One region of the Paenarthrobacter sp. TE4293 genome, then DNA from elsewhere that is predicted to be linked to it. Evidence: riboswitches for the same ligand, from Rfam matches in the RefSeq annotation. Region 1 holds a riboswitch; the other holds the start of a gene.
The links. Region 1 has a riboswitch for thiamine pyrophosphate ahead of thiD (bifunctional hydroxymethylpyrimidine kinase/phosphomethylpyrimidine kinase). Riboswitches for the same ligand answer to the same signal wherever they lie in the genome.
Positions count from the first base shown of each region.

Region 2: another riboswitch for thiamine pyrophosphate. It lies ahead of thiC (phosphomethylpyrimidine synthase ThiC); the one in region 1 lies ahead of thiD (bifunctional hydroxymethylpyrimidine kinase/phosphomethylpyrimidine kinase).

Region 1 is NZ_JBNJRY010000001.1:57,582-64,839, forward strand. Features, by position in the region: gene QF015_RS00310 (DUF4233 domain-containing protein) at 1-141, shown strand, start outside; gene ndk (nucleoside-diphosphate kinase) at 183-602, shown strand; gene QF015_RS00320 (vitamin K epoxide reductase family protein) at 701-1,381, opposite strand; gene QF015_RS00325 (Rne/Rng family ribonuclease) at 1,886-5,059, shown strand; TPP riboswitch at 5,187-5,285, shown strand; gene thiD (bifunctional hydroxymethylpyrimidine kinase/phosphomethylpyrimidine kinase) at 5,276-6,793, shown strand; gene rplU (50S ribosomal protein L21) at 7,170-7,258, shown strand, end outside.
Region 2 is NZ_JBNJRY010000004.1:14,701-21,958, reverse strand. Features, by position in the region: gene QF015_RS09000 (alpha/beta fold hydrolase) at 1-137, shown strand, start outside; gene thiC (phosphomethylpyrimidine synthase ThiC) at 120-1,973, opposite strand; TPP riboswitch at 1,968-2,075, opposite strand; gene QF015_RS08990 (amidohydrolase family protein) at 2,160-3,242, shown strand; gene QF015_RS08985 (VOC family protein) at 3,321-4,193, shown strand; gene QF015_RS08980 (hypothetical protein) at 4,316-4,768, shown strand; gene rpsP (30S ribosomal protein S16) at 5,004-5,426, shown strand; gene QF015_RS08970 (RNA-binding protein) at 5,428-5,670, shown strand; gene rimM (ribosome maturation factor RimM) at 5,800-6,354, shown strand; gene trmD (tRNA (guanosine(37)-N1)-methyltransferase TrmD) at 6,355-7,155, shown strand.

The DNA.
Region 1 (7,258 bases):
GTGGGTATCCTGTTTGCCATCTGCTGGTGGTACGGGATCAGGGCCGGCATGAGGATTGACCGTGAGGTTGTCCAGCGGGACCGTGAGCAGGCGGAATGGAACGCTGCCCACGGTGACGAAGCAGACCCGCAAACCCCGTAAACTGGCTGGGAAAACCACCGACCAACCACATTGGAGCAACTGTGAGCATTGAACGGACCCTTGTCCTGGTCAAGCCCGACGGCGTCGCCCGCAACCTGGGCGGAAGCATCCTTGCCCGGATCGAAGCCAAGGGCTACACCCTGGCGGAGCTGAAGAAGGTCAACGCGACCCGCGAACTGCTGGAGCAGCACTACGAGGAGCACGTGGGCAAGCCGTTCTACGAGCCCCTGGTTGAGTTCATGCTGAGCGGACCGGTCATTGCAGCGGTCTTCGAAGGCCACCGTGTGATCGAAGGCTTCCGCTCGCTGGCTGGCACCACGGATCCGACGACGGCGGCACCGGGCACCATCCGTGGCGACTTCGGCCGCGACTGGGGCCTGGCAGTCCAGCAGAACCTCGTACACGGCTCGGACTCTGTCGAGTCTGCTGAGCGCGAGATCAAGATCTGGTTCGCCGGCTGACGACGCCCCACCGAATTAACGGAAAAGGCCAATGTTCGTAAAGAGCATTGGCCTTTTCTGTTATCCCCCCGAAGGGTTGTTCCGGCAAGGGGTTGTTCCTAGGCGGAAGATCCCACGAAGACATGCAGGAACGAGAAGAAGATGGTGGCGATGACGGCGACGTACAGCAGCGCCACGATGATCCAGCCGGACTCGCCCAGCAGCTTTGCTGCGGCAGGGGGTGCCTTGATGACGCCATGGGTGACATTGCGGATGGTCACCCACACGAACAGCGGGATCATGGCAGCCCACACCACCATGCAGAACGGGCAGAGCACATGGATGGCGTAAAGGGCCTGGGACCACAGCCAGACGACGAAGGCAAAACCAAGTGTTACGCCTGCCTGGAGTCCCAGCCAGTAGCCCCGTGAGAATTTTGCGCCGGCGAGGATACCCATTGCCGTGGTGATGATGACGGCAAAGGCAACGATGCCAATGAACATATTGGGGAACCCGAACACCGAACTCTGCGGCGTCTGCATTACGGCTCCGCAGGACACCCAGGGATTCACATCGCACACCGTCACGTGATTGGGATCCTTGAGCACCTCAAGTTTCTCCAGCACCAGGGCTCCCGAAGCCAACCACCCGATGACGCCGGTGATCAGGAGGAGCCAGGCAAAAGGCTTGTCACGGACAACCCGGGGGAGTGACTCCTGCTGGGCGCCTGCCAGTGGGGTCAAGTCGCCGCCACTGTTGCTGGATTGGTTGGCCAGGTTTTCCCTGGCTGTGCTCGGCATCGCGGATGTGGTCCTTTTCAACAAGTGGGCCGGCCTGGCCGGTATGGGCTCTTGGGAGGATTGTAACGCCGCAGGCTGGAGAGTGCCCCCAGCTTCTCCCTGGCACCGGATCTCTTTGGCGCCGGATCTCCTTGGCACTGCGCGACACAGCGGCCTACCGTGGGAAGGTGAACGGGTGTGAGAGAATGATCATGGCCGGAATCCGATCCACATTCGGAATCCGGTCCGGTGACTTTGTTCCCAAGACCGCCAAGATGAGCTGGGCATGCCTGGATCACGTGATCCCCGGTAGGCCCGCCATGACAATGGACGGCACCTGGTTGTGGCAGCAGAACAACGGGTTTCAGAATGAGGACGCCGGCCTTCCAGGGCTGCCGCACCCCAATGATGGTGCGAACCGGAAGGTATACTACCGACTTCTGTCAACGCCTGCGGGTTTTGACAATATTTGCCCCACTGGGCGCCGGATGTGGCGGCGTCGCTGGGGCAGGAGTGTTGCCACATATGGATAATGACCAGGTTGTAGCCGTTAATGACGAGGCAGCTCCCGCGGAAACCGCGGAAGTGCCCAAGAAAACCACCCGGACCCGGCGCAAGGCTGCGCCCAAAGTTGCTGCAGAGGCGCCGGCAGACGAAGCCGCCGCTGCAGAAGCAACCGAGCCGGCGGCAACGGACGCCCCGGCAGCCCCGGTGCGCCGCACCCGCTCACGCAAGAAGGCGGAGTCCGCTGAACCACTGCCCGGGCTGGGTGACGACGTCGCTGCCGCGCCGGAAGCCGCAGTAGAAGCCCAGCCCGAAACCGTCGCCGAGCCGGCCCCCGAAAAGCCGGTCCGCCGTCGTCGTGCTGCCAAGCCCAAAGCAGAGGCCGTTGAGGAACCCGCAGCTGGGGAAGCCGTGGTGGAAACCACGACGCCGGACGCCGCCTCCCAGCAAACGCCGCCTCTTGCTGAGGCAGCTCCCGCTCCGGAAGAGCCGGTCGAGGACGTTCCCTCCGGCGAAGCCACCCAGGAGGACGCTGCTTCCGCTGCTTCCACCTCGCTGTTCCTGGAGCCCGTGTCCATCACCTCCATGATTTTCCAGGCTCCTGACCTCACTACTGTTCCCCGCGTTGTCGCTGTGGAAGAGAAGGAAGAAGAAACCGAGGAAGACACTGAGCCCGGTGCTGAAGCTGAGCTTGACGATGCCGGCAGCCGGCGTCGTCGTCGGAGCCGTGGACGCCGCGGCCGCCGCGGAACCGACCGCGACGACAACGAGGCCGGGGAAGACAACGAGTCCGAGGACGAGGAAGCTCCGGCCGCCGAGGTCGCCGAGGAAGGTGTGACCTCCCGCCGCCGTCGTCGCCGTCGCCGTGGCGACCAGGACCTTGAATTGACCGGCGGCTCGGACGACGATCCGCCCAACACTGTCACCCGTGTCCGCGCTCCGCGGCCGGTCACGGAGACGGCGCCCTCCAACCGGGTTGCCAGCGTCAAGGGTTCAACCAGGCTTGAAGCCAAGAAGCAGCGCCGTCGTGAATCCCGCGAGACCGGACGACGCCGCCAAGTCATCACCGAGGCCGAGTTCCTGGCCCGCCGCGAGTCAGTGGACCGCCAGATGATCGTCCGCCAGCGCGACGACAGAATTCAGATCGGTGTCCTGGAAGACGGCGTTCTTGCCGAGCACTTTGTTTCCAAGACCCAGCAGGACTCCCTGATCGGCAACGTTTACCTGGGCAAGGTCCAAAACGTCCTGCCGTCCATGGAAGCTGCCTTCGTGGACATCGGACGCGGCCGCAACGCCGTGCTGTACGCCGGTGAAGTCAACTGGGATGCGGTCAACCTCGAAGGCCAGCCGCGCCGGATCGAGAACGCCCTCAAGTCCGGTGACTCCGTCCTGGTTCAGGTCACCAAGGACCCTGTGGGTCACAAGGGCGCCCGCTTGACCAGCCAGATTTCCCTGCCCGGCCGCTACCTGGTGTACGTGCCCGGTGGCTCCATGACCGGGATCTCCCGCAAGTTGCCCGACGTCGAACGCAACCGCCTCAAGCGCATCCTGAAGGACCGTTTGCCGGAAAATGCAGGCGTTATTGTCCGCACTGCCGCTGAGGGGGCGTCGGAAGAGGAACTGACGCACGACATCAACCGCCTGCGTGCACAGTGGGAAGGCATCGAAGGCCAGGCCTCCTCCACCAAGGTCCTTGCTCCTGAACTGCTGTACGGCGAACCTGACCTGACCATCAAGGTTGTCCGCGACGTCTTCAACGAGGACTTCTCCAAGCTGATCGTCTCCGGCGACGACGCCTGGGACACCATTGAGGCGTACGTGACCTACGTTGCTCCCGACCTCGTGGGCCGCCTTGAAAAGTGGACCAAGGACCAGGACATCTTTGCTGCCTGGCGCATAGACGAGCAGATCCACAAGGCGCTCGAACGCAAGGTCTTCCTCCCGTCCGGCGGCTCGCTGGTCATCGACCGCACCGAAGCCATGACTGTGGTGGACGTCAACACGGGCAAGTTCACCGGCAGCGGTGGAAACCTTGAAGAAACGGTTACCAAGAACAACCTTGAGGCGGCCGAGGAAGTAGTCCGGCAGCTCCGCCTGCGCGACATCGGCGGCATCATTGTCATCGACTTCATCGACATGGTCCTCGAGTCCAACCGCGATCTCGTCCTCCGGCGAATGGTTGAGTGTCTGGGCCGCGACCGTACCAAGCACCAGGTGGCCGAAGTGACGTCCCTGGGCCTCGTCCAGATGACCCGCAAGCGCATGGGCACCGGGCTCCTGGAGGTCTTCGGTGAGCAGTGTGAGCACTGTGCCGGCCGTGGTGTCGTCACGCACGACGAGCCCGTGGAGCACCGCCGCGCCAACGTCGTGGCTGCCGAGCACCACCGCCCCCACCCCGAGGCGCAGCAACCCGCTGCCCGGACGGAGCGCAAGCGCCGCCGCGGCAAGGGCGGGGGACAGGCTGTGGCCGACGCTCCTGCGCCGGTCCACACGACGACGCCGGCCCCTGCTGCCTCTCCTGTAGCCAACGAACCGCAGGACCCGGCCAAGCAGGCCAAGGCCGAGGCAACCAGGGCGGCACTTGCCACCATTGCCGCTGCCGCCCACGCCGCCCATCTGCACGATGACGAAGTTCACCGCGCGGAAGAGCAGGCTCACGCAGCTGGGCAGCACCAGGCAGCAGCCGGGTCCGCAGCCCAGGTCGAGACAGAGGATGCGGCCAGTGAAGCCGTTCGTGAGGGCCGGTCGACGCCGGTGCTGCGTTTCGGTGGGGAAGAGGTTGCCCTGCCGGTCGGTGAACACCACGAGGAACCGCCTGCTGCCAAGCCGGCCATGAGCCTGGATCTCCTGGCTGAGGCGTTCTCCCACCTTGGCGCGGCCCCGGAAGCCAAGCCCGAAACGGTGGTCGCACCCAAGGCTGCTGCCGTGCAGGAAACTGCCGTCACGGCGAGGGCTGCCGATGAGGACCCCCAAGGGACTTCAGCGTCGCGGGCCCGCCGTGGTCGTCGCAACCGCAGTGCCAGCCGTGCCCAGGGCGCAGCCAACGAGACCAGCGTCGAGCACCACGAGGTGACCGCTTCGGCTGCCCGTGGGACGGCACACGAGGCCAAAGCCTCTGTGGAGCCTGCCAAGAAGGCGGCGGCCTCCCAGGAGCCCATCATCCTCGGGGTAGGCGTACCGGCCTCGGAGCTCTAGCTCCCAACGCACCTTCAAGGACCCTGCAGAACCAGCCTTTGGCCGGTACTGCAGGGTCCTTTTGCGGTCATATCAGGTCCTCAGTGTGGCGAGGTTCCCGGGTCCCGCAGCTTCCCGGCTACGCTTGAGGACTGACACGGGGTGCCGGGCATTGGGCCAGGCTGAGATCCAGACCCGTTGAACCTGTCCGGTTAGCACCGGCGAAGGGATGTCCCCATGACGTCATTGTCGTATTCTCCTGTGTACCCCTTGATGGCTTCCGGCCGGGAAACGCCCCGCGTACTGAGCATTGCAGGCTCAGACCCGTCCGGCGGGGCTGGAATCCAGGCTGATTTGAAGAGCATCGCCGCGCAGGGCGGTTATGGCATGGCTGCCATCACTGCCCTGACGGCGCAAAACACCCTGGGTGTCAGTGCCGTCCATGTTCCGCCGGTGGAGTTCCTGCGCCGGCAGTTGGATGCCATCAGCACCGATATCGCCATTGATGCCGTCAAGATCGGAATGCTCGGTGACGCAGCGGTCATCGACGAGGTCCGCAGCTGGCTCGAAGCGGTGCGTCCCGCCGTCGTGGTCCTTGACCCGGTGATGATCGCCACCAGTGGCGACCGGCTCCTGCAAGGGTCTGCCGAGGAGGCGCTCCGCTCTCTCCTGCCGTTGGCAGACCTCATCACCCCGAACCTGCCGGAGCTCGCCGTGCTCTTGGGGGAGCCCGAGGCCGCAGACTGGCCTTCAGCGTTGGATCAAGGCAAACGCCTGGCTGCTGAGTGCGGCACCACGGTGCTGGTGAAGGGCGGGCATCTGGCCGGCGCGGAATGCCCGGATGCTTTGGTGAACACCAGCGGGCTTTTGCGCCAGGACGTCATAGAGGTAGCTGGTCCCAGGGTCGAAACGAAGAACAGCCATGGCACGGGATGTTCCTTGTCCTCGGCCTTGGCCACCGTCCAAGCGCGCACCGGTGACTGGGAAGCTTCCTTGCGCATCGTAAAGCCGTGGTTGCTCAAGGCCCTGGTGCACTCCGGCAATCTCGACGTGGGCCAAGGAAACGGACCGGTCCATCACTTCCACCACCAAAGGGTCCTGAGGCCGGGGGATTTCGCTGCAGCCATGTGGAAAGCAGCCACTCCTGAGCTCGAAGCCATCTACAAGCTCAGCTTCATTGAAGGCCTGCAGTCAGGGAGCCTGCCGGAAGCGGCGTTCAGCTATTACCTTGCCCAGGACGCCATCTACCTCAACGGGTATTCCAGGGTCCTGGCCCGGGCAGGTGCCCTTGCCCCGACCGAAGAGGAACAGCTCTTTTGGGCCAAGGCTTCCCAGCAGTGCCTCGAGGTTGAATCGGAATTGCACAGGAACTGGCTGAGCACCCGCGAGGCGTCCCCGGTGACCGGGCCCGTCACGAAGTCGTACGTGGACCATTTACTGGCGACATCGGCCACGGGCAGTTACGCCGTCCTGCTGGCATCGATACTGCCGTGTTACTGGCTTTATGCTGAGGTGGGTCAGCAGCTCCATGCGGCCTACGTGGAGGCGGGCGCCCCGGCTGAGCATCCTTATGCGGACTGGCTGAAGACCTACGCCGACGAAGATTTCGCCGCAGCCACCAGGAATGCGATCAACTTCACGGATGCCGCCGCCACGGCAGCTTCCGAAAAGGAGAGGACGGCCATGATGGAGGCTTTTTCCCGGTCCTGCGGCTATGAGACGGCCTTCTTCGACGCTCCGCGGCTGTTTGCCTGACCTGGTGGTCGCGGCCTTTCGTGGTCGGATTCCAACGCGCCGCCGCGCGTCGGGGGCCAAATCACGTTAATAGTGCCCAAACACTGTAGGCTGTATGGGCACGGTGCCGGGAGAGTCCGTTACAACTGGTGATGCAAGTCACGTGGTAGCCTCCGGACCCGGCCTCATTTGCAGCTGAAGGTCAAACTAGCGTAATCTTGATCTTCGGTGCTTACGCCAACACTTGGGTTATGCCCCATGGATCTGTTCATGGGATGACTCGCGGACTTCGATCAGAAGTCCACGGCGTTGAGGCACAGCGCGAACCAAGCCTGATTTCGGTTCAAGGTTCCGCACGCAAATTTAGTTATAAACGTCGAGAGAAGTGAGTACCCAAGTGGTGTACGCGATTGTCCGCGCAGGCGGCCGCCAAGAAAAAGTTTCCGTTGGAGACTACGTAACGCTTAACCGCGTCCCCGGTGGAGC
Region 2 (7,258 bases), on a different contig from region 1:
CCTATCTCCAGGAGACCGGGGCCCTCCGCCGGGTTGCAGCGGGGGGACACCGGCCCCAGGACTCAGTCGACGGCGATCACATCATCCGTTCCTTCGTTGCCGACGTCGGACGGTCCATGTCAGTTCAGGCTTCCTGAGCCGGCTTTCTCCTGGCCTTGCGCGCCGGGGACCTGAAGTTCCGGGAGATATACCTTTCCGCCCGAGGCCAGGAATTCCTCGCTCTTGACCCGCATTCCGCTGTGCATCTCCGCGATGGCGCTCTGTTCCTCCGCCGTGCCGTATTCGTCCCGAATGTCCTGGCTGATGCGCATGGAGCAGAATTTGGGGCCGCACATCGAACAGAAATGGGCAGTCTTGGCCGGTTCCGCAGGCAAGGTTTCATCGTGGAAGGCTTCAGCCGTGACAGGGTCCAGGGAAAGGGCGAACTGGTCACGCCAGCGGAACTCGAACCTGGCTTTGGAGAGGGCATCGTCACGTTGATGCGCAGCGGGGTGCCCTTTGGCAAGATCGGCTGCGTGGGCAGCGATTTTGTAGGTAATCACGCCCGTCTTGACGTCGTCCTTGTTGGGCAGCCCCAGATGCTCTTTGGGGGTCACGTAGCAGAGCATGGCGGTTCCGTACCGTGCGATCTCGGTGGCGCCGATGGCCGAGGTGATGTGGTCGTAGCCTGGGGCGACGTCGGTGACCAAGGGACCCAGGGTGTAGAACGGGGCTCCTTTGCACAGCTCCTGCTGGCGTTCCACGTTCTCGCGGACCAGATGGAACGGCACATGGCCTGGTCCTTCCACCATCACCTGAACGTCGTATTCCCAGGCCCGCTGCGTCAGTTCGGCGAGCGTGTCCAGCTCGGCAAACTGGGCGGCGTCGTTGGCATCGGCCGTTGCGCCGGGGCGAAGACCATCACCGAGTGAGAAAGCGACGTCGTACCGGGCGAAGATTTCGCAAAGCTCATCAAAGTGCGTGTAGAGGAAGTTTTCCTGGTGGTGGGCAAGGCACCAGCCGGCCATGATCGACCCGCCGCGGGACACAATGCCCGTCACCCGGTTGGCTGTCAGCGGTACGTAGCGCAGCAGCACGCCGGCGTGGATGGTCATGTAGTCAACACCTTGTTCGCATTGTTCGATGACCGTGTCCCGGAAGATGTCCCACGTCAGTTTGTTGGCTTCGCCGTTGACCTTCTCCAAAGCCTGGTAAATGGGGACCGTGCCAATCGGAACGGGGGAGTTGCGGATGATCCACTCCCGCGTGGTGTGGATATCGTCGCCGGTGGACAGGTCCATGACCGTATCGGCGCCCCATTGAGTGGCCCACTGCAGTTTGTCCACTTCCTCCGCGATGGAGCTCGTGACGGCAGAGTTGCCGATGTTGGCGTTGATCTTGACCAGGAAGGCCTTGCCGATGATCATCGGCTCGGATTCGGGGTGGTTGATGTTGTTCGGGATGATGGCCCTGCCTGCTGCGACTTCGCTGCGGACCAACTCAACGTCGCAGTTCTCCCGCAAGGCGACGAACTGCATCTCCGGTGTCACCATGCCCCGCTTGGCGTAGTGCATTTGGGTGACGGTTTTACCTTCGACGGCGCGGCGGGGCACGGGGTGGGCGCCTCTCCACTCCGCCGATGCTTCCCCGCGACGAACCGCGGACTTACCGTCGTCGAGCAGGTTCCGCTCGCGGCCGGAGTAGGCCTCGGTGTCGGCGCGGGCTTCAATCCATGCTGCGCGGAATGGCTCCAGCCCCACCACGGGATCGCTGCCCGGGCCTGCCGTTCGGTACACCTGGAAGGGTTCATTGGCTTTGCCGTCGGGAGAAGGTTCCAAAGCGATCTCTGTGACGGGGACCCGGATCCCGCTGTCCGGGTCCTCGAGGTAGGCCAGCGAATGGGACTTCAGCGATTGCGTCACGGTTCCCGACGTGTTTTCGCCTGTAGCGGGCTGCTTTTGGGCAGGGCTGTGCTGTGTTGTGGTGGTGCTCAAGGATTACTCACTTCCTTCGCCGGCATTACCCGGACAGGTTCAACGGTCGCAGACTGCATCAGTCCGATCTCAGCCCCTGCAGGGGCCCCCGTGTGGTCATGACGAAGCTACCACAGCTCCCATGGGGCTCCCAGTCACATCGACGCGCGGGGCTCCACGGCGTGTGCTGCCGACTAGGCTTTTCCCATGCCGACCATCATCGAATTCACCGGGCCAGTGCTCGTGTCAGGGGACGAAGAGCGCCACGGAATGTGGTCCGTGGATGGCAAGCTGACATTCGTGCCACCCACGAAGGCACCCGATCGTGTCCTGGATGGGTGGGTCCTCCCGGGCTTTGTCGATGCGCACTGCCATATAGGCCTGGGGGAGGGCGGAGCCGTTGATCAGCAGACCACCTTGGCCCAGGCCCGTGCGGACCTCGACGCCGGGACGCTGCTGATCCGGGACGCAGGCTCACCCAGCGACACCCGTTGGGTGCAGCAGCGCACCGACTTGCCCCGCCTGATACGGGCAGGCCGCCACATTGCCAGGAGCCGGCGCTACCTCCGCGGTTTGGGCCACGAAATCGAACCCGAAGAACTCGTAGAGACCGTCCGGAAGGAAGCCCGCGATGGAGACGGTTGGGTAAAACTCGTCGGGGACTGGATCGATCGCGGGGCAGGGGACCTGGCTGCCTCGTTCCCGGCGAAAACCGTCAAGGACGCCATCTCTGCCGCCCACGATGAAGGAGCCCGGGTGACGGCGCATTGTTTTGCCGAAGACACCATCGACGACATGCTCGACGCCGGCATCGACTGCATCGAACACGCCACCGGCCTCCTTCCGCGGCACCTTCCCCGGCTGGTGGAGCAATCCGTGCCCATCGTTCCCACCTTGATCAATATCGCTACGTTCCCGGGTATTGCCTCGCAGGCGGCGCCGAAGTTCCCGGACTATGCCGAACACATGGTGCGGCTCTGGGAGCGGCGGCGCGAGCGCGTTGTGGAGGCTTTCGAAGCTGGTGTGTCCATCTACGCGGGAACGGATGCCGGCAGCGTGATCAAGCACGGCAGGATCGCCGATGAAATGAAGGAACTGCACGACGCCGGCCTGCCGCCTTTGGCGGTCCTGGATGCGGCGGCGTGGCGTGCCCGGGAGTGGCTGGGGGCGGAAGGCATCAGCGAAGGGGCGCCCGCCGACGTCGTGCTGTGTTCGAAGGATCCAAGGCTCGAAGTGGAGACTGTTTCCAGCCTTCGGCACATCGTACTTCGCGGTTCTGTGGTCCGTTAGGAATAAATTGAAGCTTCAAGTAATTTAGATCTATAACAAGGTGCCGATCCGCGGTCGCCTCAGAATCGGGAGCTTCACATGACCACACCACTCAGCCAGGATCTTCTGCCTGCCGAACTCACCATGGGCACCGTGATGCTCAAGGTCGGCGACATGAAGATCATGAGCGACTACTATCAGCGAGCCCTTGGCCTGCAAGTCGTGGCCGAGCAGGATGGCGGACTCTATCTGGGGCGGCTGGGCAAGCCCGTGGTGCATCTCGCCCCGGCATCCGGCCTGCAGATCCCCGGGCGCGGGGAAGCCGGCCTGTTCCACACGGCCATCCTGTTCCAGGATCAATCCTCCTTGGCCGCCACCATTGCCACCGCTGCTGAATACGAGCCCCGTGCGTTCGCCGGCAGTGCCGACCACCTGGTCAGTGAGGCCTTCTATTTCACTGATCCTGAGGGCAACGGCATCGAGCTTTACTACGACAAGCCGCGCGAACTCTGGCAGTGGGACGGCAAGAACGTGGTGATGGACAATGTGGCGCTGCCCCCGCAGCGCTTCCTCCAGCAGCACCTGAGTGAAGCGGCGGTCACCGGACAACGCGAGGCCGCGGCCGGCATCGGGCACGTCCACCTGCAGGTAGGGGACGTGGCGACTGCCCAGAAGTTCTACGTGGAAACCCTGGGTTTTGAGCGGACCGCAGGATGGCACGGCCAGGCGCTGTTCGTTTCCGCCGGAGGCTACCACCACCACATGGCCATGAATGTGTGGAACAGCCGCGGCGCGGGCCCCCGCAAGGACACCCTTGGCCTGGGGGAGGTGCTCATTGAGGTCCCCGGCGCCGACGACGTAGCTGCGCTGGCGGATCGCCTGAAGGTCGCCGGCGTGCAGAATCACCACACGGGTGCCGAACTTCAGTTCGAGGATCCGTGGCGGAACAAGCTGCGGGTCGCCGTTCGCTAAGGCGGCGTTCACCAGGCCGCTGGCCGGGCGCCGCCTGTGGGGGCCTTCCCCTGCATTAGGCTGGGCAGTGACGGCATGGAATCCTCGCGGCTCCTGTGCCGCCGCCCCGTCAGCACGAAGGAATGAGAGCACTCTCCATGGGCTTTGCCGAAATTTTTGTAGCCACCCACGATGAAGCACTCAAGCGGGCAGCTGCCCTGGACAAGGGCGCGGACGTCACTGGTCCCGCCGTGAGGATCGACGGCATTACCGACTTCGAAGTCGAACAGTTGGGTGACCTCGCCGGCCAGGCCGTCCATGCAGCGGGCGCCGACTACGAGCTCGCCTTGGTTGACGTCACCAGTGATGCCCTCCTGGGCGTCCCCGAGGCCATGGTGAGGGCGCTGGCCGAACTGCTGACGTACGAGAGCGAAGGTGACGCAAATGTCCTCGACGACGTCGCTGCCGCTTGGGCTGCGCAGGACGACATGCCCTTCGATGCGGTCCAGGCGCGCCAGTACGTCCAGCAACTGGCAGCATTGGCGACGGACGTTGAAAAGGTGGAGCGTTCAGGGCTCTACGTCTGGTCCGAATAAGGCCACCGGCCCGGGTTTGGTACGCATTTCCGCCCTGCTGGTGAGCAACAACACACGGGCCGACGTGGCGTAAGTCGTATTTGCTTCGGGCATCTGGCACAATAGACAGGTACTCGATCGGTGCGGCCCCTCTCTCCGTGCTCGTGTCTTGTCCTTCGAACCGTCCAGTATGGCCCGCCCCACGGGTGCAGAACGTCGGGTTCACCTCGTTTCAGAAACAGGAGTGACCACAAAAGTGGCCGTAAAGATTCGCCTTAAGCGCTTCGGTAAGATGCGCGCACCGTACTACCGCATCGTCGTCATGGATGCCCGCGCCAAGCGCGATGGCCGTGCCATTGAAGAAATCGGCAAGTACCACCCCACCGAAGAGCCGTCGTACATCGAGGTCGCTTCCGAGCGCGCCCAGTACTGGCTTTCCGTTGGCGCCCAGCCGACTGAGCAGGTTGCTGCGATCCTCAAGATCACCGGTGACTGGCAGAAGTTCAAGGGCCTCCCGGGCCAGGAAGGCACCCTGAAGACCAAAGCTCCGAAGGAAGCCTTCGTAGCACCGGAGAAGGGTTCCGTCATCATTCCGGAAGCCATCACCAAGAAGGCCAAGCAGTCGGAAGCAGCAGAAGCTTCCGCTGACGCTGAAGCAGAGACCACCGAGGCTGAGTAAGTTGCTGGCAGAAGCGCTCGAGCACTTGGTCCGTGGGATCGTTGACAGCCCTGAGGATGTCAAGGTCAGTGCCAAGAACAACCGCCGCGGGGAATCCCTTGAGGTGCGCGTTCACCAGGAGGACCTCGGACGGGTGATCGGCCGTCAAGGACGCACCGCACGCGCATTGCGCACAGTGGTTGCAGCCTTGGCAGGTGGCGAGCAGGTCAGGGTCGACGTCGTCGACACCGACCGCCGCCGGTAACGCGCTCAGCACTACTTGTCTTAGATCCGGCCCCTTCACCGAATATGGTGGAGGGGCCGGATTGCTTTATCCACCATTTCATCACCGTGGCTGCCCGGCGGCGCGGTACACAAGAATTCAGAGGAACCCATGCAGCTCCAGGTGGCCCGGATCGGCAAACCCCATGGCATCCGCGGCGAGGTGACCGTCCAGGTACTTACCGACGCCCCTTCCGAGCGTTTTGTCCCAGGAACCGAGTTCATCGTGGAGCCGGCGTCTGCAGGGCCGTTGACGATCCGCAGCGCCCGGTGGAACAAGGACATCCTTCTCCTGGGATTTGAAGAAATCGCCGACCGCAACGCTGCAGAGGTCGTCCGCGGCGCGAAGCTCTTCATCGAGACCGAAGAACTTGACGACGAAGACGACGACGAAGGCTGGTATGAACACGAACTGGTCGGCCTTGAGGCGCGCGTCGGTTCGCAGGTAGTGGGCAAGGTTGCAGCCCTCAACACCATGCCCGTCCAGGACCTCCTGATGGTCAAGACCGACGACGGCAAGGAAATCCTGGTTCCCTTCGTGGAGGAAATCGTGCCCGAGGTCAATGTGGAGGATGGATACATCCTCATCACTCCGCCGGCTGGCCTCTTCGAGGTCAACGACGACACCACCGGTGAACCCGAGGACGGCGCCGGGGATGATGCCTGAATGAGGATTGATGTCGTCAGCATTTTTCCCGAGTACCTCGCGCCGCTGGAGCTTTCCCTCATAGGCAAGGCCCGCCAGGACGGTTTGTTGGAACTCAACGTCCACGACCTGCGCACGTTCACCACGGATAAGCACCGGACTGTGGACGATACCCCGTACGGTGGCGGTGCCGGAATGGTCATGAAGCCGGAACCGTGGGCACAGGCCCTGGAATCCGTGGCCGGCGCGCGCGAAGGATCCAAACCGGTGCTGATTGTTCCGTCGCCGGCGGGGGAGCGGTTCAACCAGGCGCTGGCCTATGAGTTGGCCGAGGAAGAGCAACTGGTGTTCGCCTGCGGGCGCTATGAAGGCATCGACGAACGCGTCATCGACTGGGCGCAGGACCACTTCACCGTGCGGCCCGTCAGCCTCGGAGACTACGTGCTGAACGGCGGCGAAGTCGCCGTTCTTGCCATGGTCGAGGCCATTGGCCGGCTCCTGCCCGGCGTTGTGGGGAACCCCGAATCCTTGATTGAGGAGTCCCACTCGGATGGACTTCTGGAGTACCCCGTCTACACCAAGCCGTCGGCTTGGCGGGACCATGACGTCCCCGCCATCCTGCTCAGTGGAAACCACGGAAAGATTGCTCAATGGCGACGCCATGAGCAGTTCCGGCGGACCGCTGAGCGCCGGCCGGACCTTTTGGAAGCGTTCGACGCCGGTGCGTTGAGCCGCGCCGACCGCAGCGCCCTCGCGGACCTCGGCTACGACGTCGTCGAGGGGCGCCTTCGTCCGCGGCCCGGTGGCGACGCAGCAAGCTAGGGTCCGCAGCCGCCGTCGAACGTTCCAACGGCCGGGAACAGTCCGGCAGTTGGCCCGATGGTCATGCATATGGCAGAATTAACCCTTGTGTCTACTGGGCTGA